Regions from separate parts of the Ligilactobacillus saerimneri genome, predicted to be linked through region 2. Evidence: predicted binding sites of a transcription regulator. Region 2 holds the regulator's gene; the other holds the start of a gene.

Region 1 (14,935 bases), 280 kb from region 2:
ACCTTGCGTCTGATGGATCTTTATACGCCAGGAACAGGGTCGAGGTGACAACAATGGATAAAAGAGAATTAGCTAATAGCATTGATGAAATTGAAGCACAGGCACGGATGTTGTTACAAAATATTGAAGTCATAAAAAAAGAAATGGAAAAAATCGTGGAGAAGAATGCAGAATTAGAGATTGAAAACCAGCACATCCATGAGCGGTTGCAAGAATTAGCAGCCAAGGACAAGAGTCGCGGACCAAAAGAATTATCAAAGTCACGGAAAAATTTGGAAAAATTATACGAAGAAGGATTTCATGTGTGCAATGTAGATAATATGTATGGTTCACGTCGCTTAAATGATGAGCCATGTGTATTTTGTCAAGATGTTATCTATGGGGAGAGAAAGTAATGGCAATCGAAGCACAGAGTAGTTTTAAAGGAGAGAATGTTACTGGGTGTCTTTATTTAGTGCCAACTCCAATTGGAAATTTAGGCGATATGACTGTACGGGCCCAAGAAGTCTTGCAAGCAGTTGATGTGATTGCGGCTGAAGACACCCGAAATACAGGCAAACTTTTGCAACATTTTGCAATTACCACACCGCAAATTAGCTTCCATGAGCACAATACCCAGGAGCGTATCCCCCAATTAGTTGCCAAAATGCAAGCAGGACAAGATGTAGCTCAGGTGAGTGACGCGGGTATGCCTTCGATTAGTGATCCGGGGCATGAACTAGTAGTAGCCTGCATTGCAGCAGGGATCCCGGTAGTTCCATTACCAGGTCCCAATGCAGGACTGACAGCTCTGATTGCTTCTGGTTTAGCTCCACAACCATTCTACTTTTATGGTTTCTTACCTCGCAAAACAGGACAGCAACAAGCGGAACTGGCTAAACTAAATCAGCAAACATGTTCGATCATTCTATATGAAGCACCCCATCGCTTAGCAAAAACTTTACAAAATATTGCTACAATATGTGGGACAGAGCGTCAAATTGTTTTATGTCGGGAACTGACTAAACGGTATGAAGAATTTTTGCGCGGGACAGTTGCTGATGCACTCCAATGGGCGCAAACTAACCCGATTAAGGGGGAGTTTGTTCTTATTCTAGCTGGTAATGATCATCCAGAAACAATGACACCAGTAGTAGACCAGACCTTATCGTTAGCTCAACAGGTGGCACAACTGATGGATGCGGAAGGGTTGAAACCCAACCAAGCTATTAAACGGGTGGCAAAAGAAAATAAGGTTGCTCGACAAGTTGTGTACAATGAATTTCATCATTTGGATTAATGATTACAGAAAGAAGATTTAACATGCCAGGAAAAAAATATAGTGAGCAACACCGTGTTGTCTATTACGATACGGACCTAACAGGACGTCTAAACGTTGGTAAATTAGGTGATATCTTGATGCTTGTATCGAATGATCAAAGCAATGATTTAGGCGTTTCCTTACAGAATATGAAGGAAGCAGGGTTAGGTTGGGTTGTGACCCAGCATGTATTAACGGTTGACCGAATGCCACGGGTAGGAGAAGAATTAACGATTACTACCCAAGCAACAAGTTATAACCGCTATTTTTGTTATCGGGATTTCTTTGTTCAAGATCAATCGGGAAAGCAAGTTGCCAAGATGCATAGTGTTTTTGTGATGATGGATCTAAAGCAAAGAAAAATGGTCCGCTTGGTGGATGAGTTTATTAATCCATATAGTGCTGACTACACAACAAAGATTGAACGATTGTCACAGCCACAGATGCAAGGAGAAGTTACAGAGCATAATGAACGGACCTATCGCGTTCGTTACACAGATATTGACATCAATCGTCACGTCAATAACATTCATTATATTGATTGGATGGTGGATGCCTTGGATAAAGATTTTCTGAGTCAACATGATCTGGTATCTTTAAATATTGTCTATAAGAAAGAAGTAGCATATGGAGATACAGTCCATAGCCGGGTAGCTAAGAATGGCTTAGTTACTTACCATGAGATCATCAATGATGATGCTATCAGCTGTGTGGCTGAATGTCATTGGCAACCAGTAAAGGAAGATTAGATGGAGTATAGAGAGGAACATGATAGTTTAGGCATAATCAAGGTCCCAAAGACGGCACTTTGGGGAGCACAAACAGAACGGAGCCGCCACAATTTTGCCGTAGGTCCAGTAATGCCGGAGCTTGTGATACGTGCACTGATCAATATTAAGAAGGCAGCTGCACGGGTTAATAAGCAACTGGGACAGCTAGACGAACGGCGGGCGCTTTTAATAGAGCAGGCTTGTGATCAAATTTTGACAATGCCAGAGATGATGAGTTCGTTCCCGTTGAAAGTTTATCAAACTGGGAGTGGCACCCAGTCCAATATGAACGTTAATGAAGTGATCAGTCATGTGGCACATGAGCTTGATCCCCATTTGCTTATACATCCCAACGACCATGTTAATATGGCACAAAGCTCAAATGATACTTTCCCTACGGCAATGCAGATTGCGGCGTTTCAGGAAACTAAACGAGTACTAACGGTGCTAGAAAAAGTTGACCAGACTTTAAAGGGCAAACAGGAAGAATTTTGGCAAGTAGTAAAAATTGGTCGCACTCACTTACAAGACGCCGTACCAATGACTTTTGGACAAGAAATTTCAGGTTGGCGTGCAGCTTTAAACCATAGCCGGCAGGCATTACAAGCTAATTTAATGCTCCTAGCAGAATTGCCCATCGGGGGAACAGCAATTGGAACAGGATTGAATGTTCCTGAAGGATTCGATCAGGCGATGGTCACTGAATTAGGCAAGATTTATCGGTTAAAGTTAGTGTGTGCTCCCAATAAGTTTCAAGGGTTGGCAAACCATACGGGAATAAATATTATTCACGGAATATTTAAATCGTTAGCTAGTGACTTGATAAAGATCGGTAATGATATTCGTTTTTTGGCTAGCGGACCGCGAGCTGGTTATGAAGAATTAGTTATTCCAGCTAATGAGCCAGGTTCATCCATTATGCCAGGTAAAGTTAATCCGACGCAGATTGAGGCCCTAACAATGGCGGCAACAACTGTTATGGGAAATGATACCACGATCACATTTGCTGCTAGTCAGGGAAACTTTGAGATGAATGTCTATAAGCCGGTTATTATCCAAGCTTTCTTGGCTTCGGCAGACCTTTTGGCAGGGGTGACCGCATCATTTGAAGAACATTGTTTGCGGGGGTTAACTGTCAATCAACAACGAATGCATGAATTAGTGGACAATTCATTAATGTTGGTAACTGCACTTAGCCCACATATTGGTTATGAAAAAAGCGCTGAGATCGCACTGACAGCACAGCGTCAGCAGCTAACATTACGGCAGGCTGCCCTGCAGTCGGGATATTTAACTGCAGATGAATATGATCAATGGATTGAACCATTGGCGATGACTAACAGCCAATGCATAGACTAACTGCTTGCCATTCCAGTTATGGGCGGTATAATAGCTTGTTGGATTTATCAAGTAAATAGAACAACGGAGATAAGAAATAATGAAGATTCTCGCAATTGATACAGCTAATACTTCACTAAGTGTAGCTGTTATATCTGAGAAAAAACTACTGGCTCAGGTAACGACTAACGTCGGCAGAAATCATAGTGTAAACTTGATGCCACTAGTTGATGAGATGCTTAAACAAAGTCACTTAACTATTGATGCAATTGATCGTTTCGTAGTATCCCAGGGACCAGGGTCATATACAGGATTACGGATTGGAGTGACTACTGCTAAGGTATTGGCAGATACGTTGAATAAGGAACTAGTTGGAGTATCTAGTCTTAAAGTGTTAGCAGCTGCCCTGCCACAAGATACTTCAGAATTATTGGTACCGCTCTTTGATGCTAGGCGGGACAATGTTTTTGCTGGCATTTACCAATATCAGGATGGAGAATTACAAACTGTTCTTCCTGACCAGCATATTGCTTTTACTAAACTATGTTCATTTCTCACAGAAAAAGGCGTAAAGGTGCGTTTTGTGGGGGCAGATGTAGCTCATTTTGCAGAGCAACTTGCACAATTAGACTTGGATTATCGGATAAGTGAGGGTAATTTCAATTACCCTCAGGCATATGTTTTGGGATTACTAGGTGGCAAGCAAGCGCCAGTTACGATTGCAAATTTTGTTCCTGAGTATCACCGGTTGACCCAAGCAGAAATTCAATGGCAAGAAAGCCACCCAGAAAAGGAAAACGATAACTATGTTGAAAGAACTTAAAAATTTGTTGGATGAATTTATTCCAACTCATAAACAAGAAGTTGACTTTGATAATCAAAATGTGGAAGTTTCTAAGTATAAATACTTGCTGACTAGAGCAATCGTCCCAGATGTGCCTGAATTGGTTAGCTTGGATAAAATTACTTATGGTGATTTGCCACCTTTAACCAAGGAAGTGGTTGAACGTGAAGTTCAAAACCATAAAGATGCTCTATTTTTAGTGGTTCGACACGAGGATCAATTGGTGGCGGCGATTATTTGTCGGATCCTTACTGATCGCCAGGAGGTAATTATTGACTGGCTTGGAGTTGCTAAAGAATTTCGTCACCGGGGAATTGCCAAGAAGATGGTGGAGACGGTTGTAGCTAAGGCAGAAAACTTGGGTCTGCGGTATGTGAAAGTTTTAGTGGATGCGGATGATGCGTATAGTCAGAATTTATTTACAGTCGCTGGTTTTACCCATCACACTAACTCTGATGATATGATTTATACCATTGCATAGTAGGGGATTGAGAATTGTGGCAAATGAAGAAAGAAATTTAATCCTAGCATTTGAATCAAGCTGTGATGAAACAAGCGTAGCCGTAATAGAAGATGGGCATAAGATTTTGTCTAATATCGTGGCAACGCAGATCAAGAGCCATAAGCGGTTCGGTGGAGTGGTTCCAGAAGTTGCTAGTCGGCACCATATTGAACAGATTACTTTGTGTATTGATGATGCTTTGGCTGAAGCACAGGTCACATATGATGATTTGACAGCTGTTGCTGTTACCTATGGTCCTGGTTTGGTAGGAGCCTTACTAGTCGGGGTAGCAGCTGCTAAAGCAGTTGCTTTTGCCCACAACTTACCTCTGATCCCGGTTAACCATATGGCGGGACATATTTATGCGGCCCGTTTTGTGGCGCCAATTGAATTTCCAGCATTAGCATTACTTGTTTCAGGCGGGCACACGGAGTTAGTGTACTTACCCGGACCAAATCAATTTGAAATAATTGGAGAAACACGCGATGATGCTGCTGGTGAAGCCTATGACAAAGTGGGGCGCGTCTTGGGATTAACCTATCCAGCCGGAAAGCAAATCGATGAGTTGGCTCATCAAGGGCAAGATACATTCCATTTCCCCCGGGCAATGGTTAAAGAAGAAAATTTTGATTTTAGTTTTAGTGGTTTGAAGAGTGCTTTTATCAATACTGTGCACCATGCTGATCAGATCGGCGAAGCACTCAATCGCGCGGATTTAGCGGCTAGTTTTCAACAAAGCGTAGTTGACGTTCTGGTGGCTAAGACAGATCGGGCATTGACAGAATTTCCGGTACGGCAGTTGATTTTGGCAGGAGGTGTAGCTGCTAATAGTGGCCTCCGGGCTGATCTAACAGCGATGATGGAAAAGCACCATCCGGAAGTAGCACTATTAAAGGCACCGTTAGCTTTATGTGGTGACAACGCTGCTATGATCGGAGCGGCAGGTTATGTTGCTTGGCAACATGGGGTAAGGGCAGATTTAGCCCTTAATGCTGATCCAAGTTTGGAATTTGACTGGCGGTCAGGAATGTTACCATAGGAAAAAGCTGAGAACATTGCGTTCTCAGCTTTTTTTGTAGTTAATTTAGAAGAATTATTCGAATGATTCAAGAACCATACTTGCTTCAGTCCATTGCTCCTCAGTTGTTTCAATCTGTGAGGTAACAGTATCCAATTTAACCTGTAAAGCAGACATTTTAGCAGGATCATTGAAATTTTCTGGCTGAGTCATTTGTTTTTCCAGACTATTTTTCTGTTCTTCCAAATGGTTAAGTTGTTCTTCTAATTTAGCAACAGTGCGTTCTGCTTTCCGTTGCTGACGTTGCAGTTCCTTGCTTTGCTGATAGTCAAGCTTGCTTTGGGAAACGGGTGCTGGTTGCGGTGCAGTCGAAGGCTGGGCCGCTTCTTTAGCAGCCTGTATTTCTTCTTGTTCAGCTTTTTTCTGAACATAATAGTCATAGTCACCGAGGTAAAGGGTACTACCTTCGGGAGTGATTTCCAATACACTTGAAGCAGTTTTGTTAATGAAGTAGCGGTCGTGGGAGACAAATAGGACCGTACCATCGAATTCTTCAATAGCCTTTTCAAGCACTTCTTTACTGTCAATATCAAGGTGGTTAGTTGGTTCGTCTAGAATCAAAAAATTATCCTTATCTAAGGCTAATTTAGTGAGCAACAAGCGAGCTTTCTCTCCCCCCGAGAGGTTATGGACAACTTTCATAACATCATCGCCACGGAAGAGGAATGATCCTAGAATAGAGCGAACATCTTTTTCAGGCATTAAAGGATGATCATCCCAGATTTCATTGAGGACGGTCTTTTTATCATGCAAGTTATGCTGCTCCTGGTCATAGTAGCCAACTTGAACGTTAGTTCCAAAACTAGCTGTTCCCTTTAAGAAAGGAATCTTACCCAAGATACTTTTGAGGAGAGTAGACTTCCCAATTCCATTAGGTCCAACAATGGCAAGCCGTTTATGTTTGCGAAGGTCGATATTAATGGGACCAGAAATTACGTGATCATTATAACCAATAGCAGCATCAGCAACTGTTAAAACGACATTTCCACTTGTTTTAGCAGCTGTAAATGCAAAACGAGGACCTTCCAAATCGTTAGTAGGACGTTCTAGGCGGTCCATCTTTTCTAACTGTTTTCGTCGGCTTTGAGCTCGCTTGGTAGTGGAAGCCCGAACAATGTTTTTTTGCACAAAGTCTTCCATTTTTTTGATTTCCACTTGTTGCTTTTCGTATTCCTTCCAAGCTTTAAGTTGTCGTTGTTCGCGTTCAGTCACATAGTGACTATAATTTCCTTTATAATAAGCGGAATGGTGGTGACTAATTTCATATACTTCGTTGACGACTTTATCCAGGAAATATTGGTCGTGAGAAACTATCAGTAGCGCACCGTGGTATGCTTGAAGATAATTTTCTAACCATGTCAAAGTATCAATGTCTAAGTGGTTGGTTGGTTCGTCAAGAATCAATAAATCGCGTTTTTCCAAAAGGAGTTTGGCTAAAGCTAAGCGGGTTTTTTGCCCACCGGATAATGAAGAAACAGGACGGTCGAAATCGGCTGGCTCGAATTGAAAGCCATGAAGCACAGCCTTGATTTCATTCTCATACCCGTAGCCGTTTTGTTCCTTGAAATCATGCTGGAGTTGGTCATATCGCCGCAGGATTTGCTCATATTCGGGGCTACCAGCCAACTGAGGATCAGCCATTTTTTCTTCTAATGAATGGATTTGTTGTTCCATTTCTTTGAGATAAGTGAAGACACTTTCCATCTCAGCTAGCATTGTTCGTGAAGACTCCAGACCTGAATTTTGAGCTAGGTAGCCGATTGTAATACCGTGCTTTTTAACAATCTCGCCGGCATCAGGCTCGGTTTCATCAACGATCATTTTTAGCAAAGTGGTTTTACCCACTCCGTTACGCCCGACTAGGGCAATCCGCGAATTGTCTTGAATATCAAGATTGATATTTTCAAACAAAACGTCAGCGCCGAAATAACGAGCTACATTTTGAGCTTGTAATAAAATCATTTTTTCACCTACTTTATTTTGAGTGGCATTGTCCAGTGAGGGTTATATCTATTATGGTAAAATTAAATAGAAATAATAGCAAAAAAGGAGCTAGGACAATGGCTGATATGAAGATACCGCGGGCAACAGCAAAACGGTTACCCATCTATTATCAATACCTTAACATTTTAGCAGATGCAGGCCAAAAAAGAATCTCCTCGAGTGAATTTGCCGCTGGAGTTAAGGTTGATCCGCGGACTATTCGCCGCGATTTTTCTCATTTTGGAACATTGGGGAAAAGAGGTTATGGGTATGATGTAGCTGACTTATTAGCTTTTTTCAAAAAAATATTAAAGCAAGACCAAGTAACCAAAGTTGCCTTAGTCGGGGTCGGAAACTTAGGCCACGCGTTATTGAACTTTAATTTTCACCGCGACAATAATATTGCAATTCGAGCGGCATTTGATATTGATCCAGCTGTGGTGGGAACTACGATTGATGACATTCGGGTTTATCCATTAACAGAGTTGCAAAACCAATTACAAGAGCAAGCGATCAAGGTGGTAATTTTGACAGTTCCAGAAGCAGCAGCACAGACGGTCACAGATCAGCTGATCGCAGCTGGAGTAGAAGGAATCATGAATTTTACCCCAACTAGAATCAATGTGCCAGCAACGGTTATTGTCCAAAATGTAAATTTGACGAGTGAATTACAAACTTTGATTTACTTTTTGAATCATCGCTCGTTAGATCAGCAAGGAACAAATAAAGAATAATTGTCTTTTGTGACTGAGCAGAGTGTATGGCGGGACGTTCAAACTACTCTGCTTTTTGTATGACAACTTTTTAGCACTCGGAGGTTAAAAGTGCTAAAAAATGCTTGCAATTAAAAATGAAAATGGTTATAGTAATAACTGTAATCAGTTAGCACTCAAAGTGCTAGACTGCTAATCACAAATTTTGGAGGGATAACAAGTGCTTAAACCATTAGGAGATCGTGTGATCTTAGAAGTTCAAAAGGAAGAAGAAATGAAAGTTGGAAGCTTGGTTCTGGCAAGTAACGCTAAGGACAAGCCAACTCAAGGCACAGTAGTGGCTGTTGGTGAAGGACGGACCCTCGATAACGGCGCAAAGGTTGCTCCAAGTGTAAAGAAGGGCGACAAGGTTATTTTTGATAAGTACGCCGGGACTAACGTTAAGTATGAAGACCAAGAATACTTGGTAGTACGGGCCAATGACATCATGGCAATTATTGAGTAATTAAACGAAAAATTGTTTTAACGAGGTGTAATTAAGAATGGCAAAAGAAATTAAGTTTGGTGAAGATGCACGGGCAAAAATGCTTGCTGGTGTAGATAAGTTAGCTAATACTGTAAAGACAACTATCGGTCCTAAGGGACGGAACGTTGTCGTTGAACAATCTTACGGTGCCCCAACAAGTACAAATGACGGGGTTACTATTGCTAAGGCAATTGAATTAGAAGATCACTTTGAAAACATGGGGGCAAAGTTAGTTTCTGAAGTTGCCCAAAAGACCAATGATATTGCTGGGGACGGGACAACAACTGCTACCGTATTGACCCAAGCAATTGTAAATGAAGGAATGAAGAATGTTACTGCAGGGGCAAACCCTGTTGGCATTCGGCGGGGGATTGAAAAGGCAACTAAGGTTGCTGTTGATGCCCTCCACAAGATGGCTCACAAGGTAGAATCCAAGTCTGACATTGCTCAAGTTGCAGCTATTTCTTCAGCTAGTGAAGAAGTTGGTAATTTAATTGCTGACGCAATGGAAAAGGTTGGCAATGATGGTGTCATCTCTATTGAAGAATCTAAAGGGATTGATACATCCCTTGATGTCGTTGAAGGGATGCAATTTGATCGCGGTTACTTATCCCAATATATGGTAACTGATGATGACAAGATGGAAGCTAACTTGGACAAGCCTTACATCTTGTTGACTGACAAGAAGATTTCTAACATCCAAGAAATGATGCCACTATTGAACCAAATTGTTCAACAAGGTCGGGCATTGTTGATCATTGCTGATGATGTTGATGGTGAAGCTTTACCTACATTAGTTCTGAACAAGATGCGGGGAACATTTAATGTAGTCGCCGTAAAGGCTCCTGGTTTTGGTGATCGGCGGAAGGCAATGTTACAAGATATTGCTATCTTAACTGGTGCAACAGTGATTACTGATGACCTTGGTTTGCAATTGAAAGACACGACTCTCGATCAATTAGGGACAGCAGGCAAAGTTACTGTTACAAAGGACAGCACAACGGTGGTTGAAGGTGCAGGCGATAAGGCTGCTATTGCTGAACGGATTGACCAATTGAAGAAGCAAATCGGTGAAACTACTTCTGAATTTGACAGAGAAAAGCTCCAAGAACGGTTAGCTAAGCTCTCTGGTGGGGTAGCTGTTATCAAGGTTGGTGCTGCTACTGATACAGAATTGAAGGAACGTAAGTACAGAATTGAAGATGCTTTGAACGCTACACGGGCAGCGGTTGAAGAAGGCTTTGTTCCTGGTGGTGGTACTGCTTTAGTTAATGTAATTTCTGCCGTGGCTGAATTACATGCTGAAGGCGATGAACAAACAGGGATCAATATTGTTAAGCGCGCCTTGGAAGAACCAGTTCGGCAAATTGCCCAAAATGCTGGTAAAGAAGGTTCTGTCATCGTTGAAAAGTTAAAGAGTGAAAAGCCAGGCGTTGGTTACAATGCAGCTACTGATGAATGGGTTGATATGGTTGAAGCTGGGATCATTGATCCAACTAAGGTAACTCGTTCTGCATTGCAAAACGCAGCTAGTGTTTCAGCGGTATTGTTAACTACTGAAGCAGTTGTGGCTGATAAGCCAGAAGAACATGCGCCAGTTGCACCACAACCTGGTGCTGGCATGGGCGGCATGATGTAATAAACTGATATATAACTGTATAAATAACTAATATGCTGAAAGAGTGCACTGTAAAGTGCTCCTAATGAATGCTGGAAAGAAGCTAGTGTTTAAGGAGACCTTATGGTGCACTTTTTTATAGTAACTTGCAAGCATAGGGGAAGTTGGGTACAATATTATGGTTTGTTAAGCATTATTTAATGTCTAATAGTAGAATTGCCATTTGTGTAGCTAAAACGCTACCAAATTTTTTTGACTTTTAGCTAAATATTGCAATATAGTGATATTAGTTGATTTGTTACTTTTAGGAGGATTATAATGTGGCGCTACATTAAACGCTTTTTAATCGGTGAACCACTGAAAACAGAAGAAGAAAGTGGCCAGTCACTGACCAAGTTCAAGGCATTGGCGCTCCTTTCGTCTGACGCCTTGTCATCCGTAGCATATGGACCAGAGCAAATTACGACTGTACTGTTAGTATTGTCAGCAGCAGCAACATGGTATGCCTTACCAGCAGCCCTAATTGTTCTGGTATTACTTTTTGCAATTACAATGTCGTACCGACAGATTATTCATGCATACCCCTCTGGCGGGGGTGCATATGTGGTTGCAACAGAGAACTGGGGGACCAATGCAGGGCTTGTAGCTGGTGGTTCCTTGTTGGTTGATTATATGCTAACTGTGGCCGTTTCAGTCACCTCAGGTACTGAAGCAATCACTTCTGCCCTACCGGGATTAAGAAAGTATGCCATTACTATTTCGATCTTAATCGTTTTGTTTATCATGATTCTCAATCTTCGTGGAATGCGTGAATCAGCTTCTTTCTTAACCGTGCCAGTGTACTCGTTTGTGATTATGATGGCCCTTTTGGTAGGCGCAGGTTTATATAATATTGTAACGGGAAATGTAGAGTTCCAAGGGGCAGCTCATATCGGTGAGACTGTTCCAGGCATGAGCTTAGTACTATTTTTACGGGCTTTCTCAGCTGGATCATCCTCATTGACGGGGGTCGAAGCTATCAGCAATGCTGTGCCTAACTTTAAGCAACCAAAGAGCAAAAATGCTGCTAACACTTTAGCGATTATGTCATTGATCTTGGCATCAATTTTTGCGGGAATTATTTTCTTAAGCTATTATTTGGGCGTCATGCCTAATAACAAGCAAACGGTACTTTCTCAAATTGGGATCGCTGTCTTTGGACATGGGGTACTTTTTTATCTATTACAGCTGGCAACTGCTATGATCCTGGCAGTTGCGGCCAATACGGGGTTCTCAGCTTTCCCTATTTTGGCATATAACCTTGCTAAAGATAAATTTGTTCCTCGACAATTCATGGATAAAGGGGACCGACTAGGGTACTCTAATGGGATTATTGCCTTAGCTATTGGCGCAATTGCCTTGATTTTGATCTTTAATGGCTCAACCAATTCTTTAATTCCCTTGTATGCAGTAGGGGTCTTCGTTCCCTTTACTCTGTCACAATCAGGGATGATTGTGCATTGGTTTAAACATCGGGGAAAACATTGGATTTTCAACTCCTTGATTAACCTCTTAGGGGCCTTGATTTCATTGGCGTTAGTCATTTTCTTGTTCTGCTTGCACTTTGAAAATGTTTGGCCATACTTGATTATTATGCCGGTGTTATTATTTGGTTTTTACAAGATCCACAGTCATTATCAATCAGTTGCAGAACAGTTGCGGTTAAATACAGAAGTACCCCAACTTTATGATTACGATGGCTCAACAGTGATCGTTTTGGTTAGCAGCGTAACGCATGTTACTACCGGAGCGATTAATTATGCGCGGTCAATTGGAGATTATGTGATTGCTATGCACGTTTCTTTTGATACTAATCCCCAAAAGGAAAAAGAAACTGAAGAAGAGTTTAAACAAGCCTTTCCAGATGTACGCTTTGTAAATATTCATTCTTCGTATCGTTCTGTGGCGAAACCAGTGTTACGGTTTGCAGACGTGATTGCTTCCAATGCAGCTAAACGTAACTATACAGTGACAGTATTAGTACCACAGTTTATTCCAAAGAAACCGTGGCAAATGGCTTTGCACAATCAAACAAGCCTGAAACTACGGGCAACCCTTAATTCACGGGAAAACATTATTGTTTCCACGTATAATTATCATTTAGATGAATAGCTTAAAAACAGGGGCAACTTGGTAATGGATTACCAGGTTGCCCCTGTTTTGAATTTTATTGTTCTGTTTGATGAGGATCATAAGGTAGTTCGTTATAAATCAAGTCACCGGTGGTGATGGTAACTTGGGCGTTGAGAAAGTCATATACCTGTTGTTGCAATGTAGAGCTCTGTTCTTCATCAATAGCGATTTCAAGGGTGACTTGATCAGTAAATTGGGTGTCCAGGATACTAATGTTTTTATTTTCTAAATAGTTTTGTAATTTTCCGAGGAGGGGATAAGCAATGGTAAAGAAAACCTGTTGCTGAACAACTCGACGGACAAGACCAATTTCTGTTAACGCATGGGAAGTAGCATTGCTATATGCACGAATCAACCCACCAGCCCCAAGCTTGATGCCACCGAAGTAACGTGTGACCACAGCACAGACATTGCGAACGGCGAGATTTTGGAGAACTTTGAGAATGGGAACACCTGCAGTTCCAGAAGGCTCACCGTCATCGCTTTGGCGTTGGATCTCGTCATGCATCCCCAAAACGTAGGCAAAGCAGTTATGGGTAGCCTTATAGTGCTCTTTACGAACTTGGGCGATAAACGCCTGCGCTTCTTCTTCGGTAGTTACACGGGCCAAGCTACAAATGAATTCTGATTTGCGGATTACAATTTGAGCGTGGCCGTTTTCTTTGAGAGTAATGTAGTTTTCTTGAAGCATTACGCAATATTCCTTTCATAAGTTAGTATGCTTGGCTTGTTTATAAGTAATAGATATTTCGTAGTTATATGTTAAGGAGGAAATATCATGAAAGATGAGCAAGCCATTAGTAGTTTTTATGGACGCGCGGTTAAAGCAGGACCCAGAGTTATCCCAGAGAAATGCCAGAAACAACCAGCGATAGTTCGACTGGGTAAGAGAAAATGGCGCTGTGCGCGCTGCCAAAGTTGGCTAAGTGAAAAAGAAAATAAGTTACCGTCAGGAGAAATTTACTGTTCAAACTGTATTACCTTGGGACGGCTTACTTCTGCAGATACATTATACACTATTCCAGAACCAAATCATTTTGCTCAACCTACCCAGCCTGTTTTAGCCTGGACAGGACAACTGTCTAACTTACAACAAAAATGTAGTAGCCAGATGTTAAAGGCTGTTCAAGCTCAACACGACTTTCTTTTGTGGGCAGTTACGGGAGCGGGCAAAACGGAAATAACTTTTGCTAGCTTGGCGTGGGCCTTAGAAAAACAGTGGCGAATTGCCTTTGTGACACCCCGAATTGATGTTTGTAATGAACTGTATCCACGCTTACAGCAGGCTTTCCCCACAGTATCAATTTTACTTCAGCATGGGCAAGCACAGATTCCGTATCAATACCGACAGCTCACAGTGTGTACAGTTCAACAATTATTACATTTTGTGGCAGCTTTCGATTTGATTATTATCGATGAAGTTGACGCTTATCCATTTGTTAATAATCAGTTGTTGCACCAGGCTGTCCAGCGGGCCCGGAAAGCTACTGGTGTGACGTGCCAATTAACGGCTACTCCACCAGCGAAACTAGTACGGACATTTCGTCGTGATGCTAATAAAGAGTTGGCAGTTCTGCCCTTGCGCTTTCACCAGCAACCACTTCCGCAGCTAACCATTAAAGTGTGCTCAACCACTCCGGCGATTTTAGCAGGACAAACCCAGCGTTATGTGTGGTGGATGAACACAATTGCGCGCTGGGTTCAAGCGGGCTATCCTTTTTTAGTCTTTGTGGCTGTGGTGGAACAATTGGAAATGATTTATCGCTACATCAAGCACCACCTAACAACAAGTTCCATTCGGGGAACAACGGTTCATGCGGGAGATCCGTTTCGGGTTCAAAAAGTGGCGGCTTTTCGTAACCGTGAATATACATTTTTAGTGACAACAACTATATTAGAACGCGGAGTGACTTTTCCTAACCTCCAGGTACTGATTTTGGCGGCGAATGCTAGACATTTTACCGCTAACACCTTAATTCAAATTGCAGGACGAGTAGGGCGAAAGAGTGCTGCGCCAACAGGGGAAGTTTTGGCAGTATGTCAGCAATATACACGGGCGCTAAAACGAGCTCGGCGGGAGATTGCTTTTCT
Region 2 (14,935 bases):
TCTAACATGTCATCGCGCTTAACATCTCCAACCAGCTTACCTTCTGCATTATGATTCATTCCGACATCAACCACTACAGCGCCAGGTTTAACGAAATCCTTGGTAACAAACTCACCCCGACCAATTGCTACGACCAGAATATCTGCTTGCCGCGTTATTGCCGCTAAATTCTGGGTCTTACTATGAGTGATTGTTACTGTTGCATCATGGTTGATCATCAGGGCTGCCATTGGTCGCCCAACGATATTAGAACGCCCAATAATCACGACATTTTTGCCGGCAACTTCAATATCATATGCTGCCAATAGTTCCATGATACCGCGTGGAGTACAAGGCAAGGCTTGCGGTGTTCCCATAAATAATTGCCCCACATTCATTGGGTGAAAACCATCAACATCTTTTAGGGGGGAGATAGCCTGTGTAACTACTTTTTCATCTATTTGTTGGGGAAGGGGCAACTGCACTAAGATTCCATGAACTTTTGGATCTTGGTTATATTGATCAATCAAAGCCAATAATTCATCTTGACTAGTTGTTACAGGAAGATGTAAATCTACAGCCTCAATTCCCACTTCAGTAGCCGCTCTTTTCTTATTTCTGACATACACAGCACTTGCTGAGTTATCTCCTACCATGATTACTACTAACCGTGGAATGATTCCCTTTGCACGTAATGCCGCAGTCCGTTCTTTTAATTTTGAACGCACCGTAGTCGCCAGTTTTTTCCCATCCAATAATACCGTCATGTTATCTCCTCCATTCGTTCTTACCTTTCTAATGTTAGCATAGGCGCTTAGTGAAAAAAACAACGTTTCTAAGTGAAACTTGGATATTAAAAAATCATCCTAGCCAGCCGCTTACGCTGCTAAACTAAGATGACTGTTTAATCAATTAAATTAAGTTTGCCAATACACCATTGATAAATCCACGCGACTTATCATCACTAAATTCCTTGGCCAATTGTAATGCTTCGTTAATTGAAACCTTGGCTGGAATGTCAGTTACATACTTAATTTCAAATACTGCAATTTGCAGAATCAGCAAGTCTGTCTTGTTCAGACGTTTTACTGTCCACCCTTTTTTCAGGTAATTACTAATAGCATCGTTAAGTTCATCTTCGTGCTTAATTACCCCTTCAACAAGAGTTACTAAGTATTCTGGCAGGGCTGAATCAGTTTGTTCTTCTGCATCCAACACCTGTAACATTACTTGCTTAGGATCAGCATCGGCATTGCTTCTTACCGCAAAAAGCGTCTGAAATGCCGCTTTTCTAATATCATGTCTAGTTAAAGTCACTGTTCGTCACCATTGTCCTCTGCAAAGATATTGTCAGGATCAACAACCTGTTCTTCTTTTTGGGAGATAACACCCTCGATATGCACGTTAACTGTTTGTAGCTTCAATCCAGTCATGAACAACACTTGTTGGACAACTTTATCTTGAATTGCAACCGCTACTTTAGGAACAGAAACCCCATAATCTAAGAAGGCATAGAGGTCAACGATGATTCCATCAGCACTATTTTCTAGATGAACACCCTTACTGTGTGACTTCCGTCCAAAAAACTCGGAAACATTATTAGCAAATGACCCCTGCATTGAATACACGCCTTCTACCTGGCTTGCAGCAATCCCAATGATAATTTCAATAACCTCTGGTGCAATTCTAATTTGCCCCAAGTTAGGCTCTTTGTTTGCTAACAGAATACTATTATCTTCTGCCATCGTTCCAACCTCCTATCGTGTTATCACACATTAAGCACGTGAGATGTATGTCCCATCGCTGGTATTGATCTTAAGCACGTCCCCTTCGTTGATGAAGAATGGCACTTGTGTTACCAAACCAGTTTCCATAGTTGCTGGCTTGGATCCACCAGAAGCTGTATTCCCCTTAATAGTTGGTTCAGTTTCAGTAACTGTTAATTCAACTACGTTTGGCAATTCAATCCCTAATGTTTCTGAACCAAACATGATTACAGAAACTTCCATGTTTTCCTTCAAGTACTTCAATTCATCTTGCATATTAGCTGCTGGAATAGCAATTTGTTCATAAGTATTAGTATCCATGAAGACATAGCTATCTCCATCATTATAGAGGTATTGCATGCTCTTGGTGTCAATTTGAGCTTGTTGTACTTTTTCACCAGCACGGAAAGTTTTTTCTTGAACAGCACCATTACGCAAGTTCTTCAATTTAGAACGCACAAATGCTGAACCTTTACCTGGCTTAACGTGTAAGAATTCAATTACCCGCCATAATTGACCATCTACTTCGATCGTTAAACCGTTTTTAAAATCATTTACAGAAATCATATACTTCTTCCTCCTAAAACAACGCTTAGCTTGATTTCACTACAAGCTACACCCATTGTACTTAAATATATTCTCACATGTAGAACCGCCCTCGTCAAGTTAAAGTCCAGGACAAACACTTTCCCAAACGGTTATACTTCCGTATATACCTTAGAAAAAGGGGTTAGATTTTCATGACCCGTAGGCGTAATCAAAATATCATCTTCAATCCGTACACCGCCGACACCTGGAACATAAATCCCTGGTTCAATTGTCACCACTTGTCCTGGCATCATCTGGTCTGAATAGGAGCGCCCAACGTTCGGCAACTCATGGATTGACAACCCAATTCCATGGCCCATCCCATGATTAAAATACTCTCCATATCCTTTTTGTGCTATGTATTCACGACCAATGGCATCCAATTCACGCCCAGTTATCCCTGGCTTGATTGCTGCGATTGTTCGCTGATTAGCTTCAAGAACCGTTTCATAAATATCCTTGACCTGAGCATTGACTTGCTTACCTAAACTAAACGTTCTAGTGACATCAGAAGTATAATCTTGATAGTAATATCCAAAATCAAGCGTTATTAAGTCACCATCATTTAACTTTTTATTGGTAAACGTCCCGTGAGGCCATGTAGTCCTTTCGCCACTCGCAACAATCGTTTCAAAAGACCACTGACTTGCACCGTTCATTTTCATGAAATAGTCTAATTCTGTTGCTACTTGTGCTTCGGTTTGCCCAGGATGAATTGTATCAAGGATATATTGATATCCTTTTCCTGCTAGGATACAGCTTTGCTTGAGGAGCGCTACTTCGTCATCATCCTTAAAGGAACGCAAACGTTCAATCACACCTGTAAATGGAACAATATCACAGACAGCATTCTCATCTAAAAAATCATAGCTAGCATAATCAATGTTGCTTTCAAAGGCCATAGCAACTAGGTGCTTTTGGGCAGCAATCTTTAAAGCTGAGCCTAAATAATCGCGTGTGTTACAAAAATTCCACTCTGGATTATCTGTTTTAACTTGTTGTTCAAATCGACTATCTGTAATAATATACTGCTGGTTCTCTGTCACTAGCAATATTCCATCGTCACCGGTAAAGCCACTAATATATTTAATGTTGGCCCTATCTGTTACCAAAAAAGCATCAACCTTTAATCGTTGCATTTCTCGGCGTAATGCAACAACGCGTTTTGCGTTATATAACATAGTTTTCCCTCCTCAATCAATATTTCAGTATGGAAAATAAAAAGCTATGCTCATATGAACATAGCTTACTAATTATTATTCAGCAACTGGGTAAACAGAAGCTTTGCGCTTAGAACGACCCATACGTTCGAAACGAACAACGCCAGCAACCTTTGCGTAAAGAGTGTTATCCTTACCCATACCAACGTTTTCACCTGGGTAGATCTTAGTACCGCGTTGACGGTATAAGATTGAACCACCAGTTACTTCTTGACCATCAGCAACTTTTGAACCCAAATACTTAGGATTGGAGTCACGACCGTTAGTGGAAGAACCGCCACCCTTGTGCTTTGAGAAGAATTGTAAATCCATTTTTAACATATCAATTCACCTCCGCATGTTAATTTTTTATCGTAATAAAATCTTTATATTGTTCTGCAGTGGTTTTAATGCCTAGTTTGAAAGACGCTAAAAGTAAAGCAATGCGTTCATCCTGAGCCTGAGCGGCAGTCAGTTTAAACTTAATATCGCCACCATCTTTCTGATTGGCATAATACTGCTGAAAATCATCGGGGTTGATCCCAGCCAACTCCTCAATGCTATTAATCGTATTGATTGTTAGCATTGAAACGGCTGCACACACAATATCTTGTCCATATGGACCCGAATCAGCGTGACCCCGCAATTGGAAGCCAGATAATTGCTTTTCATGGTAATAAAATTTAACCCGAATCATTGCAATCACCTTGCCTTTTCATTAAGCATTGATCTTGTTAACAACCAACTTAGTGTATGGTTGACGGTGACCTTGCTTAGTGTGTGAGTGCTTCTTTGGCTTGTACTTGTAAGTTACAACCTTCTTAGCACGACCTTGCTTTTCAACAGTAGCTTCGACACTAGCGCCTTCAACAACAGGAGTACCGATAACAGTCTTTTCACCGCCAACGAATACTACTTGGTCAAAAGTAACCTTGTCACCTGCGTTAGCATTAAGCTTTTCAACGTAGATAGTTTGGCCTTCTTCAACTTTAAGTTGCTTACCGCCAGTTTTAATAATTGCGTACATCATGTGCACCTCCTTATAATTGACTTAGACTCGCCGTAATTTAGTGGTCTCCTGATAACCAGAAGACACTTCAAACTTAAAACGTGCGGTTGCAGTTGTGGTATGCACAAATACAACGATAATATATTAGCAATTAAAACAATCCTTGTCAATGAATTTTATCGTGATAATAACAATTAATGTTGGCCTAATACCAGAAAATAATTGACATTGTTTACCCAAGCCAATATAATAATATCTGTTGTTGGTTCGGTAGCTCAGCTGGATAGAGCAACGGTCTTCTAAACCGTAGGTCGAGAGTTCGAATCTCTCCCGAATCACTTATTTTAATTTTGAGCCTTAGATGAAAGTTGCCCAGCTTTTATCTAAGGCTTTTTTGTGTTTGCCTGATCTATCAATCCATTCAAGGATTCTTTCTTTTTATACCTATATACAATAATTATTATGACGATTAAATAGGCACTAATATTGATTAAACTACAGTCAATACCGTATTCCCCACCCGTAAGTAACCGATTATTATTTTTTAGGGCCAACTGCATAAACCAATCTGGGCTTATGCGGCTACCTATGGGAACCAAGCTCCCCATCATATTGTACAAAGCATGAACAGTAAAGCTAGTCCAGATGGTTTTTTCTTTGATATATATAGTATTTAGAAGCATTCCCATTACTGTTCCAGCAATGACGAGTTGAATTGCACTTATCCAGTCCAAACTACCATTCATTAGGTGAACTGCTCCAAATATAAGCGCTGAGCCCCACAACCCTACTTTCAAGTTATAGTGCTTAGTGAGCTGTGTGAAAATCACCCCCCGAAAAACCACTTCTTCAATCAATGGTGCAATGATTATCGCGCCTAACAACGATGCCCCATTTTGAGCTAACAGATATCCATCTATTTTTGGAAAAACAAATCGCACTCCTAGTAACAAAAAACCTCCGTAAGATAATCCGAGTAGTAACCCTGCATAGCCAAAGTAATCTTTTCGGAATGCGGGAGGAAATTTAATTGTCTGAAATTCATCATGATACAGCCTTTTTTTCAAAAATTCAGGTAAGAAGTTTCATAACACAAAAAAGCTTTAAGCAAGGAAAGGTTATCCCTGCTTAAAGCTTCTCTATTATCTACTTAATAAATTACTATATTTCCTTCAAACCAGCTTTTTTCCGGCCCCGGTTGAACCATGGGGACACAGTGAAGGCTAAAATATCGTTGGCAACATAGATTAAAGAATTGATTGCCATCGCTAATGTAGCATCTCCTTGGGCAAATGTCACGCCCCATAGAATCAATTGAAAAATCCCCGAAGCTAACCACCAAAAATATTGGTTGCTGTAACGCAAGAAACACATGATACCAGCAGTCAAGGAAATTGCAAAGCTAATCGCATCAATCCATGGACGAGGATCATTGGTATAATGCCCAATCAAGAACCCTGAAACAACATATACGATTACTGTACCGATAATTGCAACCAACCATTCTTTTCCGCCGAACTTCCGTAAATTATTCTTAGTATCATCATTCCATGAATTAATCGCAATGATAACCGGTAAGTCTAAGGTGATAATGTAGGCAACTTGTTCAAAAATTGCAAGATAGTTTTTGGCTGCCCAGCTGGCATAGATGAAGCATGCTGCAGAAATCAATCCTAACCAGCCATTAATTGCCTTAGTAGCATTGATGGCTAGCACACAAGCTGTCCCTAACATTGTCCCAATAAATGTAACCACAGTTACTGTGGTAAATGGTTGGCTAACCAATAACGCCAACTGAAATCCAAAAGCAAAAAACCATAACATGTAGTTTTGGACTGGCCATCCCTTTAACTGATTCCAAAGCCACACAAAATAATTTTCTTGAATATTGCGCTCACTTTTCACAAGTAATCAACCTCTCTCTCTAAAATATGACCTACCTATAATACCACTATATATGGCATTGTCAATACACCGAATCACTATATATTGTTATATAATAAAAATGACGGTCTAATCTAAAGCTGTTAGATCAGTCCCGCCATTAAATATCGTTTACAGATTTTTTAGTCGGTCAAAAAAAGAACCCTTTTCATTTGCTGGCTTAAAACCAGAAGCTTCAGCAAAAGCCTTCAATGCTAACTTTTGCTTCTTGTTTAGTTTCTTTGGTGTCTCAATCGTTACAGTGACTTTTTCATCACCGTTCCCTTTACCACGCAAACGTGGAGCTCCTTTCCCACGTAATCTGAATACAGTTCCTGTCTGTGTCCCCGCAGGGATTTTCATATCGACATCACCATGGACGGTTTTAACTCGAATCTCGTCTCCCAGAGCAGCCTGCACGAAACTGATTGGCTGTTCATAGTAAATATCGGCTCCGTCCCGTTCGAAAATCTTACTTGGTTCAACTACAAAGATGATATAAAGATCACCATAAGGACCACCATTAATTCCTGCTTCACCTTGACCTTGTAACCGCATCTGGTTACCGTTCTCAATCCCAGCAGGAATAGTGACTTCAACTTCATGTTGTTCGGAAACATGTCCAACCCCATGACAAACTTCACATTTTTCTTTGATCTCTTTACCAGTACCATGACAAACATCACATTCCTGTTGTGTCATCACCCGTCCCAACGGTGTTTGCCGTTGTACTTGGATAAAGCCACGACCGCCACACTTAGAACATGTGACAGGTGAAGTGCCTGCCTTAGCACCTGAACCATGACAAGTTTTACATTCTGCTTGGCGGCTATACTTGATAGTTTCTTTTTTACCAAAGATAGCTTCTTCAAACTTTAAATTCAAAGTATATTGGAGATCACGTCCCTGTCGTGGTGCTGTTCGTGATTGCGTCCGGCCACCACCAAAGAATGAACTAAAGATGTCACCCATATCGCCAAAGCCACCAAAGCCGTCAAAACCGCCAGCATTGCCATACCCACCGGCACCACCGAAGCCTTGACCGCCAGTAGAACCGAACTGGTCATACTGAGCTTTCTTTTGTGGATCTTTGAGAATATCATAAGCATCATTAACCTGCTTAAACTTTTCTTCTGCCCCTGCCTCATGGTTAAGATCAGGGTGGTACTTTTTAGATAAGTGCCGATATGCTTTCTTAATATCTGCATCAGACGCATCTTTAGAAACGCCCAAAACTTTATATGGATCAATCTGTTCTGCCATAATTACCCTCCAACCTTACGGACAAAATACTATCAAAAGACTAGCATATTTAAAAATAAAAAGTCAAAGCCCACCGACTGGCCTTGACTTTCTATCAATAATTATTTAACTAATTACTTTTTGTCGTCTGGGTTAACTTCTTTGAAATCACCATCAACAGTATTGTCATCATTATTTGTTGTGTTATTACCATTAGCTTGTGCATCATTTTGTGCTTGTTGAGCTTGTTGGTATAACTTGACGGAGAGTTCTTGAATGACATTGTTCAATTCATCTTTCTTCGTCTTCATTGCTTCAAGATCGTTGGCTTCTTGAGCTTTCTTCAATGCATCCCGTGCATCTTCAGCCTTCTTTACTTCATCAGCTGAAACCTTGCCGTCCAATTCCTTGAGCGTCTTTTCAGTAGTGAAGAGTAATTGATCTACTTCATTGCGCAAATCAACTTCTTCCTTGCGCTTCTTGTCAGAAGCTTCGTTTTCCTTAGCTTCTTTTACCATCCGTTCGATTTCTTCATCTGAAAGACCTGAGGAACTCTTGATAGTAATCTTTTGTTCCTTGTTAGTGCCCATATCCTTAGCTGATACATTAACAATACCATTCTTATCAATATCAAATGTCACTTGAATTTGTGGCACACCACGTGGTGCAGGTGGAATATCCGTCAATTGGAACCGACCCAAAGTCTTGTTATCAGCAGCCATTGGCCGTTCACCCTGGAGAACGTGAATATCCACAGCAGGTTGGTTGTCAGCTGCAGTAGAGAATACTTGGCTCTTAGAAGTTGGGATTGTGGTATTCCGGTCAATCAACTTAGTGAAGACACCACCCATTGTTTCGATCCCTAATGACAATGGTGTAACATCCAACAAGACAACGTCTTTAACATCACCAGTAATCACACCACCTTGAATAGCAGCCCCTAAAGCTACGGCTTCATCAGGGTTAATTGAGTGGTTAGGTTCCTTACCCATTAAGTTCTTAACCATTTCTTGAACAGCAGGAATCCGAGTTGAACCACCATTCAAAATCACTTCATCAATATCAGAAGCAGATAAGCCCGCATCACTTAATGCGTTCATAACTGGTGCCTTAGTCCGTTCAACTAAGTCAGCAGTTAATTCATTGAACTTAGCCCGAGTTAAAGTAGTCTCTAAGTGCAATGGTCCATTAGCACCAGCAGTGATAAATGGTAGTGAGATTTGTGCTGATTGAATCCCAGAAAGATCCTTCTTTGCCTTTTCAGCTGCATCCTTCAACCGTTGCATTGCCATTTTATCTTGAGAAAGATCAATGCCATTATCACGCTTAAACTCAGCAACCAACCAATCAATAATTGCTTGGTCAAAGTCATTACCACCAAGGTGAGTATCCCCATTAGTAGACAATACTTGGAATACACCGTCCCCTAATTCAAGAATAGAAACGTCAAAAGTACCCCCGCCAAGGTCATAAACTAAAATCTTTTCATCTTTATCTTGCTTATCCAAGCCATAAGCCAAAGAAGCTGCAGTTGGTTCGTTAATGATCCGCTTAACATCTAAACCAGCAATCTTCCCAGCATCCTTAGTTGCTTGCCGTTGTGCGTCATTAAAGTAAGCTGGAACAGTAATAACAGCTTCAGTAACTTTTTCTCCCAAATATGATTCTGCATAATCCTTAATGTATTGTAAAATCATTGCAGAAATTTCTTGAGGAGTGTAATCTTTGCCAGCCACATTCACTTTGTAGCCTGCTTCACCCATGTGACTCTTAATGGATGAAACTGTATCGGGGTTAGTGATAGCTTGCCGCTTAGCCACTTCCCCTACTTGGTGTTCACCATTCTTGAAAGAAACAACGGAAGGAGTAGTCCGATTTCCTTCTGGATTAGTAATAATTTTTGGATCCTTACCTTCAAGGACAGCTACTGCAGAGTTAGTTGTCCCTAAGTCAATACCAATAATCTTTGACATATGCTTTCTACCTCTCTCGTAATTTATTGTGCCACAACAACCATTGCTGGTCTCAATACGCGGTCTCTCAGTAAGTAACCTTCTTGATACACTTCAATGACATGATCTTTTTGATCTTCATTTTCAGCCGGAACAGTTTTAACTGCCTGGTGAAATTGTGGATCAAAAGGTTGATTCAAGGCATCAATTTGAGTGATTTTATTATCTTTCAATGCCTTCTCTAAGTCTTTTGCTACCAACTCAATTCCATGCTTAAGTTGGCGCGAAGCATCGTCATCTGCTTCAGTTAAGAGTGCACGTTGCAAGTTATCGACCACAGGAAGAATATCCCGCGCTAGTGCTTGACCCTCGTATCTAAGCAACTGTTCTTGCTCTTTTTTGAAACGCCGGGTCATATTTTGAATCTCCGCAGCTGCACGCAGATACTTATTTTCTAGTTCTTCATTCTTTTGCTGCAATTCTGCTAACAGTTTTGCAGTATCATCTTGCTCTTTCTGTGCAGCAGTAGCAGTTTCTTTTTTCTCATCAACTGTTGTTTCCACTGATTTAGCTTGCTTATCTTTCTCAGTCAAACCAACACCCCTTTTCTAACTATCAAGATTACGATAATAATCGATCAAGCGTTGGGTCAATTCCTGTCTGAACACTCCTAACAAGCCAATCAGCTTCGAGTATGGCATATTAGTTGGCCCCAATAATGCAATGATCCCTTGCCCATGGTTTTCAATATTGTAATGAGCAGAAATCAAACTATAATTCCCTGGTTGGTTCTGTAGCTCGTCACCAAACTTGACAGTAATATCATTCGGTCCAACATCACCTAACAAAGCACTGATATCTTGCGAATGATCAACTAGTGAATATAATGCTTTGACTTGATCAACATTATCACTATCAATAAAGTTCAGTAAGTTCATCTTGCCACCAACATAAAATTGACTTTGGAGCGACTTATCCAAAGCCCGACCAAATACATCAAGAAAGCCTTCTGGTTGCCGTAGATACTTGGTCAGCAAAACGATACTCTCTTGTAAGCGGTCAGCAATCTGACTAAGTGGATAGCCAACTACCTGGTCATTAATAATTCTTATCACTGGTTCCAAAACCTCCCCAGTGATACCTTCAGGTAAGGAGAAAATCTGACTTTCCACCGAACCATCACTCGTGACCAAAATCACCATCACCTGTTGCTCACCAAAAGGAATCATCCGAAAACCTTCCAAACGGACTTCTTTTGAATCCGGCTTCAATGAGATAGCAGTATAATTAGTGATCTCTGATAAAACACGAGCTGAAGTAGCAACAATTTCGTCCACCTTTTGAAATTCACTTCCAAACGATGCTCTAATCCCTTGAATATCCTCTTTGTTAATCTTTTCTGGTTTAACCAGGTGGTCAACATAGAAACGATACCCCTTTAGAGATGGATAACGACCAGAACTAGAATGCTCTTTAATTAAGTATCCTAATTTTTCTAAAGTCGCCATCTCATTACGAATAGTCGCTGAACTTACATGAACTGGTAATTGATTCTGCAACGTCTTTGAGCCAATAGGCTGACCTGCACTTGTGTAATCTCGAATTATTGCTTCCAAAATTAACAACTGCCGTTTCGTTAACATCATCATCACCTCTTTTTAGCACTTAAATAGATCAAGTGCTAAATTACATTATCAAATATACCTTCATTTAGCAGTGTTGTCAAGCGAGTGCTAAGAAATATTCAAACATTCTTCCTAATTAATTTTTCAAAAAAAAACGGTCTGTGCCTAAAAAACACAAACCGTCTTATAAATTCTTAATTAGAACAAGCTTAACTGATTAGCGTCAGGTAAATCTGCTAGAACATTATTGGTATCCATAAAGTCAATCAAAGTTTGCGAAACTTTGCCCCGCTGTGCAAGATCTTCTTTAGATAAGAATGGTTTTTCTTCCCGCGCAGCAACAATTTGCTTAGCTACGTTTAAACCTAAGCCCGGAATAGCTGAGAATGGGGCAATCAAATTTTTACCGTCAATCAACCAATCAGCAGCATCCGACTTATCCAAATCAACCATCTTGAAACTAAAACCGCGTTCAAGCATTTCATTAGCTAGTTCCAACACTGTCAACAGATTTTTCTCTTTAGCAGATGCATCGTTCCCTTTATCATTAATTTCCTTCATTGCTTCTTTAACTGCTTCTTTCCCACGAGACATAGCCACAAGGTCAAAATCGTCAGCCCGAACTGAGAAGTAAGCTGCATAATACACAATTGGGAAATAAACTTTAAAATATGCAATCCGCAAGGCCATCATAATGTACGCTGTCGCATGGGCCTTAGGAAACATGTACTTAATTTTCAAGCAAGCATCAATATACCAATCAGGAACATTCTTCTTCATTTCTTCTTGCCACTCATCTGGAATCCCCCGTCCCTTCCGAACGTGTTCCATGATCTTAAAGGACAAATCATTTGGCATTCCATAGTGAATCAAATCCATCATGATATCATCACGACAACCGATAACATTTTCAATCGTCACTGTCCCGTTTTTAATCAGATCTTGAGCGTTACCTAACCACACATCTGTCCCGTGTGACAAACCAGAGATCTTTAATAAGGAAGCAAAAGTGTCTGGATGCGTTTGATCTAACATTTCACGCACAAATCGTGTTCCAAATTCTGGCACACCGAGTGTTCCTGTCTTTGACTGAATCTGTTCAGGTGTTACCCCCAGAACATCTGTCCCAGAAAAGAGCTTCATCACTCCCGGATCATCCATTGGAATAGTTTTAGGATCAATTCCCGAAAGATCTTGCAACATTCTGATCATCGTCGGATCATCGTGGCCTAAAATATCTAATTTCAGGATATTATCGTGAATAGAGTGGAAGTCAAAGTGCGTTGTCTTCCAAGCTGCTGTCTGATCATCGGCTGGGTATTGGATAGGAGTAAAATCATAAATATCCATATAATCAGGTACAACCAGAATTCCGGCTGGGTGTTGCCCCGTAGTCCGTTTGACCCCTGTTGTTCCTTTGGCCAAACGATCAATCTCCGCATTACGTAAATGCAATCCTTTATCACGCTCATATGCCTTAACATAGCCATATGCTGTTTTATCTGCAATAGTACCGATTGTTCCTGCCCGAAAAACATTGTTTTCTCCGAACAAAACTTTAGTATAATTATGGGCAATCGGCTGGTAATCCCCAGAGAAATTCAAATCGATATCAGGAACCTTATTCCCTTTGAATCCTAAGAAGGTTTCGAAAGGAATATCCTGCCCGTCCTTAATCAAGTGGGCACCACACTCGGGACAATCTTTATCTGGCAAGTCATATCCAGAACCATATTCTCCTTTGACATAGAAATGAGACCACTTACACTGTGGGCACCGGTAATGTGGTGGCAAAGGGTTAACTTCTGTAATCCCTGTCATTGTAGCCACTAGACTTGAACCGACAGATCCCCGTGAACCAACCAGGTATCCATCCTTATTGGATTTAAACACTAACATTTGCGAAATCAGATAAATCACTGAGAACCCATTCCCAATGATCGACTTCAATTCTTTTTGCAGCCGTTGATCTACGATCTCCGGCAAGGGATCACCGTACCATTCATGGGCTGTATTCATTGTCAGATTGCGAATATTGTCTTCCGCTCCCTCCATTTTAGGCGTGTACAATTTATCCTTAACTGGAGAGATCTCATCTACCATATCGGCTACCTTGTTAGGATTATCGATCACTATTTCTTGCGCCGTTTCCTGACCTAAGAAGGCAAAGTCTGCCAGCATTTCATCAGTTGTTCGGAAATGAGCGTCAGGCAATTGTCGTAGCCGATTTAAAGGATTGGCTCCTCCCTGTGAGTTAATCAATACTTCCCGATAAATACTGTCTTCTTTGTTCATGAAATGAACATCACCCGTAGCAACTACTGGTTTTCCTAGTTCGTGCCCCAGTTCTACCATATTAGCAATGATTTCCTCAAGGTTATGCTCATCTCTCACTAATTCTTGTTCAATTAATGGCTGATACAAGGCTTTAGGCTGAACTTCCAAATAGTCATAGAAAGCAGCTTTTTCCTTTGCATCCTGATAACCCTTTTGCATCATCGCAGTAAATACTTCGCCTTCAGCGCATGCACTCCCGACCAAAAGCCCTTCCCGGTATTTCTGCAACAAAGAACGGGGAATGCGTGGCACACGATAAAAATAATTAACCATTGACTCAGAAGCCAATTTAAAGAGGTTTTTCAAACCAGCTTGTGTTTGCGCCAAAATTATGGCATGGCTAGGATGTTCATGCTTATAGGCATCATTTTCACCAATATGTTCATTAAACTGATCATGATACTGAATTTCAAACCTAGTTTCAGCATCTTTAAGCATCGCATAGTAAATGTACCCGGTAGCTTCAGCATCATAAATCGCGCGGTGATGGTGTTCCAAAGTTACATTCAATTTCTTGGCTAAAGTATTTAATCTAAAGCCCCGCATTTCTGGATAAAGGAAACGGGCCAGTGGTAAAGTATCGATCCACGGTTCTGTAATAGGATCCATCCCATGCCGCTGATATCCGACGTTCATGAAATCCACGTCAAAAGTTGCATTATGTCCAACAATCACTGCGTCACGACAGAAGTCTTTAAACATCCGAAAGACTTCTTCTTCCGTTTTTGACCCTCTTACCATCTCATCGGTAATACTTGTCAAATTGATCGTCGTCTGTGATAGCGGATGGCCTGGATCAATAAATTCATCGAAACGGTCAATTACAGTTCCACCCTGCATCTTTACAGCAGCCAATTCAATCACTTTGTCATAGCGTGCAGATAAACCCGTCGTTTCTGTATCAAAGATTACATACGTTGTTTCTTTTAAGTTCCGATGCACCTCATTATATGCAATTGGAATCCCGTCATCTACTAGGTTGGCTTCAACCCCATACAGGATCTTAATATCTTTTCCATTAGCAGCATTATGTGCTTCAGGAAATGCCTGCAGAGTACCATGATCGGTAATTGCAATTGCTTTATGCCCCCATTTGAGTGCTTGTTTGACATAAGCCCCAATGCTAGTAGTGGCATCCATCATACTCATATTGGAGTGGAGGTGAAGCTCGACTCTCTTACCGGTCTGACTTGTATCCTGACGACTAGCATGTTCAACTTGTTGAATTCCTTTAGCGGTAATAGTCAAATCATGGCTATAATCATCTTCTTGCACACTTCCCCGAACTTTGACCCATTGTCCGGTTTCAATCGTA

What was found. The regulator HrcA, encoded in region 2, represses chaperone genes, less so after heat shock. The targets are predictions, from matches to a motif close to TTAGCACTCNNNNNNNNNGAGTGCTAA.
Region 1: a site for HrcA is predicted at 8,620-8,646, ahead of groES (co-chaperone GroES). Genes of this name have one in related genera too.

What each region holds. Positions count from the first base shown of each region.
Region 1 covers NZ_CP144759.1:355,464-370,398, forward strand. The annotation lists gene holB (DNA polymerase III subunit delta') at 1-48, shown strand, start outside; gene V3C97_RS01675 (DNA replication initiation control protein YabA) at 54-395, shown strand; gene rsmI (16S rRNA (cytidine(1402)-2'-O)-methyltransferase) at 395-1,279, shown strand; gene V3C97_RS01685 (acyl-[acyl-carrier-protein] thioesterase) at 1,303-2,049, shown strand; gene V3C97_RS01690 (class II fumarate hydratase) at 2,050-3,429, shown strand; gene tsaB (tRNA (adenosine(37)-N6)-threonylcarbamoyltransferase complex dimerization subunit type 1 TsaB) at 3,509-4,231, shown strand; gene V3C97_RS01700 (GNAT family N-acetyltransferase) at 4,215-4,733, shown strand; gene tsaD (tRNA (adenosine(37)-N6)-threonylcarbamoyltransferase complex transferase subunit TsaD) at 4,750-5,793, shown strand; gene V3C97_RS01710 (ABC-F family ATP-binding cassette domain-containing protein) at 5,848-7,794, opposite strand; gene V3C97_RS01715 (redox-sensing transcriptional repressor Rex) at 7,893-8,549, shown strand; gene groES (co-chaperone GroES) at 8,749-9,033, shown strand; gene groL (chaperonin GroEL) at 9,071-10,693, shown strand; gene V3C97_RS01730 (APC family permease) at 10,991-12,823, shown strand; gene V3C97_RS01735 (YigZ family protein) at 12,879-13,535, opposite strand; gene V3C97_RS01740 (DEAD/DEAH box helicase family protein) at 13,623-14,935, shown strand, end outside.
Region 2 covers NZ_CP144759.1:640,412-655,346, reverse strand. The annotation lists gene folD (bifunctional methylenetetrahydrofolate dehydrogenase/methenyltetrahydrofolate cyclohydrolase FolD) at 1-746, opposite strand, end outside; gene nusB (transcription antitermination factor NusB) at 892-1,296, opposite strand; gene V3C97_RS03165 (Asp23/Gls24 family envelope stress response protein) at 1,293-1,724, opposite strand; gene efp (elongation factor P) at 1,755-2,312, opposite strand; gene V3C97_RS03155 (Xaa-Pro peptidase family protein) at 2,444-3,514, opposite strand; gene rpmA (50S ribosomal protein L27) at 3,590-3,874, opposite strand; gene V3C97_RS03145 (ribosomal-processing cysteine protease Prp) at 3,894-4,229, opposite strand; gene rplU (50S ribosomal protein L21) at 4,251-4,559, opposite strand; ribosomal protein L21 leader region at 4,576-4,660, opposite strand; tRNA gene V3C97_RS03135 (tRNA-Arg) at 4,806-4,879, shown strand; gene V3C97_RS03130 (CPBP family intramembrane glutamic endopeptidase) at 4,925-5,494, opposite strand; gene pnuC (nicotinamide riboside transporter PnuC) at 5,703-6,446, opposite strand; gene dnaJ (molecular chaperone DnaJ) at 6,597-7,727, opposite strand; gene dnaK (molecular chaperone DnaK) at 7,841-9,679, opposite strand; gene grpE (nucleotide exchange factor GrpE) at 9,703-10,251, opposite strand; gene hrcA (heat-inducible transcriptional repressor HrcA) at 10,267-11,301, opposite strand; gene V3C97_RS03100 (PolC-type DNA polymerase III) at 11,482-14,935, opposite strand, start outside.